Regions from separate parts of the Lactobacillus sp. 23-2 genome, predicted to be linked through region 2. Evidence: predicted binding sites of a transcription regulator. Region 2 holds the regulator's gene; the other holds the start of a gene.
What was found. The regulator NrdR, encoded in region 2, represses ribonucleotide reductase genes. The targets are predictions, from matches to a motif close to ACACNATATATNGTGT.
Positions count from the first base shown of each region.

Region 1: nrdD (anaerobic ribonucleoside-triphosphate reductase) is a predicted target of NrdR. The motif match lies at 2,375-2,390, and genes of this name have one in related genera.

Region 1 is NZ_JAOQBX010000002.1:34,813-39,948, forward strand. Features, by position in the region: gene nrdD (anaerobic ribonucleoside-triphosphate reductase) at 1-2,198, opposite strand, end outside; gene OCH80_RS01120 (GGDEF domain-containing protein) at 2,598-3,764, opposite strand; gene OCH80_RS01125 (carboxylate--amine ligase) at 3,898-5,136, opposite strand, start outside.
Region 2 is NZ_JAOQBX010000039.1:7,772-12,907, forward strand. Features, by position in the region: gene polA (DNA polymerase I) at 1-1,526, shown strand, start outside; gene mutM (DNA-formamidopyrimidine glycosylase) at 1,542-2,405, shown strand; gene coaE (dephospho-CoA kinase) at 2,402-2,995, shown strand; gene nrdR (transcriptional regulator NrdR) at 3,010-3,474, shown strand; gene OCH80_RS09650 (DnaD domain protein) at 3,481-4,821, shown strand; gene dnaI (primosomal protein DnaI) at 4,842-5,136, shown strand, end outside.

The sequences.
Region 1 (5,136 bases), on a different contig from region 2:
TTCTTCAGCTTTTCCGCGTTGGCTTCCTCGTCAACCATGCTCAGGCTCATGTGCTTTGCCCGGTGGGCAATTTCTTCATGACGGCCGTGAACCATTGGCCGCTTCAGCGGGTTGCCCAAGTAGCCGCAGGTCCGCTTGACGCAGTCGCAGGTTTCTGGGTTGTGGTTGCCGCATTGCGGGCATTCAAAGCCCTTGGCCGTGGCCTTGAATTCACCGGCAAAGCCGCATTCGTAGCACTTGTCGATTGGCGTATTGGTCCCCAAGTAGCCGACCTTGTCGTAGGCCCAGTCCCAAACGGCTTCCAGGGCTGCCGGGTTCTGCTTCAGGTTCGGGTACTCGCAGTAGTGGATGAAGCCACCAGCCGCGTATGGCGGGTAGTCCTTTTCAAAGTCCAGCTTTTCAAATGGGGTTGGGTGCTTGCGGACATCGTAGTGGAAGCTGTTGGTGTAGTATTCCTTGTCCGTGATGTCCTTGACCTTGCCGAACTTTTCCGTGTCCAGACGGCAGAAGCGGTCAGTCAAGCTTTCGCTTGGCGTGGAGTAGACGCTGTAGTGGTAGTGGTTTGGATCTTCCTTTTCCCACTTGGCGCAGGCATCGTGCAGCTTCTTGACCACTTCCAGGGTGAACTGCTTGGCTTCTGGGTTGTGTTCCCAGTTTGGCCCGTAGAAGACCGTGCCGACCTCGTAAAGGCCGATGTAGCCCAGGGAAACTGTGGCCCGGCCGTTCTTGAAGAAGTCGTTGACGTTGCCGTCATCGCCGACCCCCTTGCCGAAGGCGCCGTATTCATACAGGGTTGGAGCGTTGACCGGCTTAGCTTCAGTAACCCGGTGGGCCTTGAATTCAACGGCTTGCCGGCACAGGTGCAGGCGGTCGTTGAAGATCTCCCAGAAGCGGTCCATGTCCCCTTCGCTCTCCATCGCGATTCTTGGCAGGTTCAGAGTCACGACGCCCAGGTTCATTCTCCCAGAGTTGACTTCCTGGCCGTTTTCATCCTTCCACCCTTGCAGGAATGACCGGCAGCCCATTGGGGCCTTGAAGGAGCCAGTGATGTCGATGATCTTGTCGTAGCTCAAGATATCTGGGTACATCCGCTTAGTCGCGCATTCCAAGGCCAGCTTCTTGATGTCGTAGTTTGGGTCGCCTGGGTGCAGGTTCAAGCCCTTCTTGATCGTGAAGACCAGCTTAGGAAAGATGGCGGTTCTGTGCTCAACGCCCAAGCCTTCGATGCGGACTCTCAGGATGTCCTTTTGGATTTCGCGCTCAAGCCAGTTGGTGCCCAGGCCAAAGCCCAAGGTCGTGAACGGCGTCTGGCCTTGGCTGGAGAACATGGTGTTGATCTCGTATTCCAGGCTTTGCATTGCGTCGTAGATATCCTTCTTGGTCCGCTTCTTGGCAAAAGCCTTGACCTTTTCTTCATCGTCGATGAATTCGCGCCCTTCTTCCAGGTGCTTCTCGTAGTTCTTCTCGGCGAAAGGCGCCAGAACTTGGTCGCAGCGGTCAAATGAGCAGCCGCCGTATTGGCTTGAGGCCACGCTGGTGATGATTTGGGCCACTTGGCTGGTTGCCACCCGGATTGAGTTAGGAACGTCCATGAAGGCGTTGCCGATCTTGAAGCCATGGTTGAGCATGTACTTGAAGTCGATCAGGCAGCAGTTGGACATTGGTGACAATGGCGTGTAGTCCAAGTCGTGCCAGTGGATGTCCCCGCGCAGGTGGGCCTTGGCGATGTGCTTGGGCATCATGGTCAGGCCGACCGTCTTGCCAACCGTCCCAGCCGTCAGGTCTCTTTGGGTCGCGAAGACGTCAGAGTCCTTGTTGGCATTCTCATGGACGATCGTTGGGTCCTTGCGAACCAGCTTGGACAGGCGCTGCTTGGTGTCGGTCTGCTGGCGCCATTCTTCCTCGTCTTCCTGGCGCTTCTTTTCATATTCTTGAGCCTGGCTGCGGTAGCCAAGTTCATTCAGGCTTTCCTTGAAGGCCCGGTGCACTTCTTCGGCAGTGGCCGTGTCAGTGCCCAGCTTGTCGTAAACCTTGCTTAAAACGTCAGCCTTGATGTCTGAGTCGCCCAGACCCAGTTCTTCCAAGACGATTTCCAACTTGAATTGTTCAAACTTAAAAGTCGCACCATCACGCTTGATAAAAGTTTTGGGTTCGTTGGCGAAGACAAGACTCTTCACTTCTGGAGCTGGCTTTAACATGACAATCATCCTCTTCTTAAAAAATATCTTCTTTGTAAACTGAATACGTGCTTGGCAGCTTTGGCAGCTGCTCCCCTTGCTCTTGGCAAGTTAGCCACAAGATAAAGCAGGTCTTGTGGATTGTTTGTGGATAACCCCTATATCTTGGTTATCTGATGGATCTAGCATACCATAAAATACAAGATGTTGTGGTCTATACAAAGCCGCAAAGGACCCAATTCTCAAGTAAAAAATCAGTGCTGACGCCCCTTTGAGCCCGTATAGTTATTAAAAAAGAATATTTTTTATTTTTTGCTTTTTGTAAAGCAGCTTGGACTTTTTTAAATCTAGGTAAAAAGAAAGACGCCGGCCTTAGGCCAGCGTCTAAACAGCAGTTGCTTGCAATTTGCTTTTGCTCAGCTACTCAACTTTTTCGCCCACGATCTGCCGGCGGCCGCCTTCCTTGCCCTGGTACAAGTAGCGGTCGGCCTTGGTCAGCAGGTCGCGCAGGTCCTGGTTGTTTCGCGGGTGACCGAAGCAGTAGCCAATGGTCAGAGTCACGCTGCGCGGCGCCCCATCGATATAGGCGCTGGCCACGCTGTCGGCCATCCGGCCCAATTCCTTGACAAACTGTTTGCGCGTCATGTGATTGGTGACGATCAAGAACTCATCGCCCCCATAGCGGTAAATGTCATTGCCAAAAAAGAGCCGGCCGGTCTGACCCACGATCCGAATGACCTCATCGCCGCACTTATGCCCAGCCAGGTCGTTGAAGTCCTTGAAGTGGTCCACGTCCAGCATGGCCACGCAGAGGTCCTTGTCCACGAAATAGCGGAAGTCGTGCCGGAAGCCGTAGCGGTTCTTGATCTCAGATAATTCATCGATCACGCTCTGCTCGCGCCAGCCGCGGATGTCAAAGTCCCCAATGAACAAGGTTAAAGTCAGCAAGGACATGGTCAGCAGAAAGTTGCTCATCCGCAGATAGATGAATCTGGCGTTCATGGCTCCGGCCAGCAGGTAGATGACTTCAAAAGACACGGTCCACCAGAAGCGCTCCCCTAGTTCCCGCTGGCGGTGCCAAACGGCTCTGAGAGCGCCGTAGAGATAGAGGCAGGCTGCCAGATCCAGGATCCAGTGCCAGGGGCCGTAGACAAAATAGATGTTTGCGACCAGCCGGTAGATCTTGTTCCGGCTAAAAGGAAGCAGCAACGCGGCCATGGCCAGCGCGTACGGCAAGCAGTAGATCAGCCAACGGTCTTTTTTAAGCGGGCGTTCACTAATGGTCAAAAATAAGGCAAACAAAAAGAACAAAAAAGAGATTGAGGCAAAACTGATCTTCTGCACAATGCCGCAGAAAAGCGGCTGCCATGAATTAGCATAAATATCGTGATTGACCATATAAGCCCAGATCAGCTCAAACAATGCTGACAAAAAGACGTTGACGTCCAAAAGCAGCAGGGCAATCGAGCTCCTGCGCTCCAAAGTCCAGGTAAAGCCCCGGCTCAAGCGGACAACGATCAATACCAGCAAAATAATGCAGGCGCATAAGTCAAAGGTCTCGTTGAACTTTCCCGGCGTATAAATCACTTTCGTCCTCCTTCCGCAATCGCTTACACTAGATATTTTACTATATGACCAGGAATATTTTACTATTTTTTTCCGCCAAAAAACGCTAGCGGTCATCACTAGCGTTTTAATGATCTTTACTATTTTGAAAAAATTACTTGTTCTTTTCGAAGTACTGGCCCTTGTTGACTTCAAAGTAGGTCTTGAAGCGCTTGTAGTAGTTGTGGAACATGTACTTCATCAAAAGCCAGCGCTTGAAGGAGCTGTCCTTGTCGTAGAAGACGGTCGTGCCCACCTTGCCGGCTTCAATCAATTTCAAAGCCTCGTCCTTGGCTGGATTTTCCACGGCGTATTCCTTGAAGATCTTCTCCGGAACGCCAAGCCAAAGCATGTGGGTGCTTTCCAGCTTGTTGCCGTAAACGGTCTCCTTGCCCTTCAGGGAGTCTTCCACGTAGTCGTCGATGTACCACTTGGCCAGGTTGTAGCCGTTCAGGGTCACGTAGAAGCTGGAGCGGCCTTGGCGGAGGTTGATTTCAAAGAACTTGTACTGGCCGTCGCGCTCGTCGAACTTGATGTCGAAGTTGGCCATCCCGGTGTAGTTGATCTTTTCCAGGAAGCTTTGCACCGTTTCATAGAGCTTTTCATCGTATGCCGGCAGAATCGCCATGTAGTTGCCGATTGACTGCGGGGTCGGGTCTTCCAGCATTGGGTGGCCCAGGCACATCATCTTGACCTGATGATCCTTATCCACGTAAGCGTTCAGGACCCGCATGTGGGAGTCGTCGCCTGGGATAAAGTCCTGCAGGATCAGGTCTTCCTTGTAGCCGTTGGTGTAGATCTTGCCCACGATGTCTTTGAACTCGGCAAAGTCCTTGATGACAAAGGCCTTCTTGCGGCCTTCAAACTGCACGTCCAGCCAGGAAACCGGGTCTTCTGGCTTCAAGGCCACTGGGAACTGGAACGGCACCTCTTCATAAGAGCCGTCTTGGTAGTCCTTCATGGTGATGATGTGGGTCTTTGGATATGGCAGACCGTATTCCTCACAGACTTCGTAGAAACCTTCCTTGGAAATCAGCTTTTCCAGCATGTCGTAATCGATGTAAGGTACGATGAAGGTTCCTTCCAGCTCCGCCTTGTGCTTGGCCAAAAGCTCAGCGTAGCCGTCCCCGCAGGCGATCAGGATAACTGGCTCTGGGTGGTTCTGGTATTCCTTGATTTTTTCATTCATGACCTGCATAAAGCCAGGGTCTTCCGCAAAGCCCGGGTGGACTTCCACGTCGACGATCTTGGAATAGCGGGTAGCAGCCAGCTGGGTGGCAGCCCAGGCCTGCACCTTGATGCCATATGCTTCATTGAATGAGCGCGCCATGCCGTACACGTTGATGTCGCTGCC
Region 2 (5,136 bases):
TTGACTTGAAACGGACCACTTACGGCTTGCACCGCCTGGGCATTGAAGCCCAGGGGATCGGCTACGACATGCTGCTGGCCTCATACTTGGTCGACAATGAGAACAACTCCAACGATCTGGGCGAGGTGGCCCACCAGTACGGGGACTATGACGTCAAGAGCGACTTGGACGTTTACGGCAAAGGCAAGGCCGCCGCCATTCCTGATGACGACGCGGTCTTCTTCAACCACCTGGCCGGCAAGGTGGCAGCGATTGACCAGCTCAAGGCCAGCCTGCTCAAGCAGCTCAAGGACCATGAGCAAGACGACCTGTTTGACGCGATTGAAATCCCGACTGCCCGGGTTTTGGCCAAGATGGAATTGAACGGGATCAAGGTCGAGGCCAAGACCCTGCAAGCTTTGCAAAAAGAATACGGGGACCGGCTGAAGGAGCTGGAAAGCAAGATCTACCAAGAAGCTGGGGAAGAGTTCAACTTGAACTCGCCTAAGCAGTTGGGCGTGATCCTGTTTGAAAAGCTGGGCCTGCCGGTCATCAAGAAGACCAAGACCGGCTACTCGACTTCAGTGGAGGTCTTGAACCAGCTGAAGGATAAAAGTCCGGTGGTCAGCGACATCCTGGCCTACCGGCAGATCGCCAAGATCCAGTCGACCTACGTCAATGGCCTGCTGGACGTGATTGATCCCGCGGACGGGAAGATCCACACCCGCTACCTGCAAACCTTGACGGCGACTGGTCGCTTGTCTTCAGTTGACCCCAACCTGCAGAACATTCCAACCAGAACCGAAGAGGGCAAGCAGATCCGCAAGGCTTTCGTGCCGTCAACGCCAGATGGCTACATCTTCTCCTGCGACTATTCACAAGTTGAGCTCCGGGTCTTGGCCCACGTCTCCGGGGATGCCAACATGCAGGAAGCCTTCAAGACCGGCTACGACATCCACGCCCACACGGCCATGAAGATCTTCCATCTAAGCAAGATCGATGAGGTGACGCCGCTTGAAAGACGGCGGGCCAAGGCGGTCAACTTCGGGATCGTCTACGGGATTTCCGACTACGGCCTGTCCAAGAACCTGGGCATCAGCCGCAAGCAGGCCAAAAGCTTCATCGAAAGCTACTTTGACCAGTACCCAGGCATCCAGGCCTACATGGACCAGGCCGTCAAGGAAGCCCGGGAAAAGGGCTACGCTGAGACGATCATGCACCGGCGCCGCTACCTGCCTGACATCCACGCCAAGAACTTCAATGTTCGCTCCTTCGCAGAAAGAACGGCCATCAACTCTCCAATCCAAGGGTCAGCCGCGGATATTATGAAGATCGCCATGATCAACATGCAAAAGAAGCTGGATGAACTGGGCCTGAAGACCAAGATGGTGGTTCAGGTGCACGACGAATTGATTTTTGACGTGCCAAAAGAAGAGCTGGAAACGATCAAGCAGATCGTCCCGGAAGTCATGCAGAAGGCCGTCTCCCTTGACGTGCCGCTCTTGGCGGATTCCGGCTGGGGCCACAACTGGTACGATGCCAAGTAGATTGGGGTGAGCAAGATGCCAGAAATGCCTGAAGTTGAGACAGTCAGACGGACCTTGACGCCGCTGGTGGCCGGCAAGACCATCAAAAAGGTGGAGGTGTGGTATGACAAGATCATTGCCGGGGATGCCCGGGCCTTTGCCCAGAAGCTGGCCGGCAAGCAGATTCTGCGCGTGGACCGCTATGGCAAGTTCCTGCTCTTTCGCTTGTCGGACAACCTGACGCTGGTTTCCCACCTGCGCATGGAGGGTAAGTACCGCTTGCTTGCTCCCCAAGCCGCGGTTGGCAAGCATGACCACGTCCAGTTTGTCTTTACCGACGGCACTGCCTTAAGGTACAGCGACGTGCGCAAGTTTGGCCGCATGCAGCTGGTTGAGACGGGGACTGAGCGCGAGCAGACCGGGATCGGCAAGCTGGGAGTCGAGCCCAACAGCCCGGAGTTTACGCGGGACTTTTTGTGCCGGGCCTTAGCCAAGAAGAGCAAGAAGATCAAGAACCTGCTCTTAGACCAGAGCGTCGTCTGCGGTCTGGGCAACATCTACTGCGACGAGGTCCTCTGGCAAAGCCGGATTCACCCCTTGAGCCAGGCAAGCGCGATTCCGCCTGAAAAAGTGGCTGCCCTGCATGACAATATCAACCAGACGATCGCCTTGGCCACGAAATTGCGGGGGACGACGGTTCATACCTTCCTTGACGCGGACGGGCAAAGCGGCCAGTTCCAGAAGAAGCTGCAGGTCTATGGCCACGCGGGCGAGCCCTGCCAGCGCTGCGGAACCGTGCTTGAAAAGATCAAGGTCAGCGGGCGGGGGACGACCTTTTGCCCGCAATGCCAAGTATTGTATGGGGAGAAGCACAAACAGGATAAGGCAGAGCAAAAATGACTTTTTATTTAGGATTGACCGGCGGCATCGCGACGGGCAAGTCGACGGCAGCCAGCTACTTTAGAGAACGGGGCCTGCGGGTGATTGATGCCGACCAGATCGCCCATGCCCAGCAAGCCCCCGGCCAGGTGACCTGGCGCGAGATCAAGGAGAATTTTGGGGCAGAATTTATTAACGAAGACCAGACGGTCAACCGCCAGAAGCTGGGCGCCTACGTCTTTGCCCATCCAGATGAACTGGCTCGGCTGTCCAAAATCAGCCACGGGGCGGTTTTGGCGGAAATCAAGCAGGAGATGCAGGCAGCCAAGAGAGCTGGTGAGGGAGTCTGCGTGATTGATGTGCCGCTATTGTTTGAAGCGGGCTGGCAGGACCTGTTTGACGCGACTTTGCTGATCGCTGCTCCATATGACCTGGAACTTGAGCGGTTGATGAAGAGAAACCAGCTCAGCCGCGAGCAGGCCAAGGCGCGGATCAAATCCCAGCTGCCGCTGGGTGAAAAACGCCGTCTGGCTAGCTATGTCATTGAAAATACTGGTACAATAGAAGAACTAAGAACGAATTTACAACAACTTCTTGAAGAAATTTCTTGAAAGGAGCAAGCACTATGCTTTGTCCAAATTGTCATAAGAACTCATCCCGCGTTATTGACTCGCGGCCAACCGATGAAGGGCGGACCATCCGCCGGCGCCGGGAATGCGAAAGCTGCGGCTACCGCTTTACGACTTTTGAGCGGGTTGAGCAGTCGCCTTTGCTGGTGATCAAGAATGACGGCACCCGTGAAGCCTTCAGCCGGGAAAAGATTCTCCGCGGCGTGGCGGCCGCCTGCCAGAAGCGCCCGGTGACCAGCGACCAGCTGGATAAGTTGGTGGACAACGTGGAAAACCAGATCCGGGCTAAAGGCGTCAATGAAATCTCCTCAAAAGAAATTGGCGAATTGGTGATGGACCAGCTGGCGGATATCGACGACGTGGCCTACATCCGTTTTGCCAGCATCTACCGTCAGTTTACCGACATGTCCAGTTTCATGAAGACCATGGAGGACATGATGGACCGGCACAGCAAGAAGTGAGTCTAAATGTTTGAAAGTTCCAATCCTAAGCAGCGCTACCTGGTGATCAACCGCGTCGCTTTGACTTCAAAGCAGGAGCGGGTCCTGATCAAGCTCTACCAGCCCCTGGTAGCGTCTTTGGGCGTGGCCGTCTACCAGACCCTGATTGAGGAATACGACCCCTTCCAGATGCTGGCTGATGCCCCGGCCCTGTACTTTTTGCAAGAGCAGCTGGACTGCAGTCTGGGCGACTTGTTCAAGGCCCTGCACAAATTGGAGGCCGTGGGGCTGCTTACGACCTACCTGAGCGAGAACGTGCGCTTGGGTCAGCTGCTGGCTTTCAAGCTTAAGGAAGTGCCAGAGGCCAGCGAGTTCTTCAACACCTCGCTTTTGGCCAGCCTCTTGAAGGAAAAAGTCGGCAGCTACCGTTTCAGCCGCCTGAGCCAGGACTTTGCCAAGCAGGCCAAGCGCGAGGAGAAGCAGCTGCAGAACCTGCGGGACGTTTCCGCCTCTTTCTTTGAGGTCTTCCGCCTGCCAGACGAGGAGGCCATCACCCCGTCCGCGGAGGTTCAGCAGGCAGCCCAGGAGAATGAGGCTGCCGCGAGCGACGCGGCCCAAGTCAACGTCCGGCAGGTAGACTGGCAGTTCCTGAAGGACTGCTTCGCGGTCTACCATATTGACCCAAGCGAGATTGACCGGCAAAAGGACCAGATCCAGGCCGTCATGGCCACTTATGGCCTAAGCGAGCAGGAATTTGTCGATGAATCCCTGCCAAGCTTACATGGAACCAGCAAGCTGGACGTGGGCAAGATTGGCCGTTCTTTGACTTACAACTACAAGGCCAACCACCGCCGCCAGCAGGTTAAAAACAGCCTGGCCAAGAGCGAGGGCGGCCAGGTCAGCGTCGACCAGCGCGACCGGCAGCTGCTGCAGCTGGCTAAGTCAAAGGCCCCGGCCCAGTTCCTCAACTACATGAAGGACCGAAAAGGGGGCTTTACGACCAAGTCTGAGTACCAGGTTATCAATGATTTGAGTTGGAAGGTGGGCTTCAGCCCGGAAATGCTCAATATCTTGATCTATACCTGCCTGCACTACCAGCCGGTCTTGAGCCTGTCTTTGGCTGAGAGGATTGCCAATGACTGGATGCAGCACAAGCTGGCCACGCCGGAAGCGGCCTTGGCTTACATCCGCCAGCGCTCACAAAGCAAGCAGACCACGACGCGCTACTATGGCCCCCGCCAGGTCGAGAAGGGGACCGACTGGTCCAAGAAGCAGGCCGAGCAGGTCGACGTGACGCCAGAACAGCTGGCGGCCCTGCTTGACGATGAAGACGAGAAGAAGGCGGGCGGCAAGCCCGAAGACAAGTAAGAGACGAGTAGGTGAAGCAGATGGAATCAATTGGCGAAATGTTGAAGAAGGCGATGGCGGATTCGCTCAAGGACCAGGAGCGGCCGGCCGGCGCGGAATCAGCCCAGGAATTGGCTGACCGGGCCATCAAGGATCCGGACGTGCAGAAATTTTTGAAAGAGCATGCCAGCAAATTGTCCAAGCAGGCCGTCCAGGACAGCATGACCAATATCTGTGAGTTCTACCTGCAAAAGACCAGCCCGGTCAAGGCGATTGCCGACTATCAAGCTGAGCTCTTCATGAATGGCCCCTTGATCGGGGTCCGCTATTTGCCGA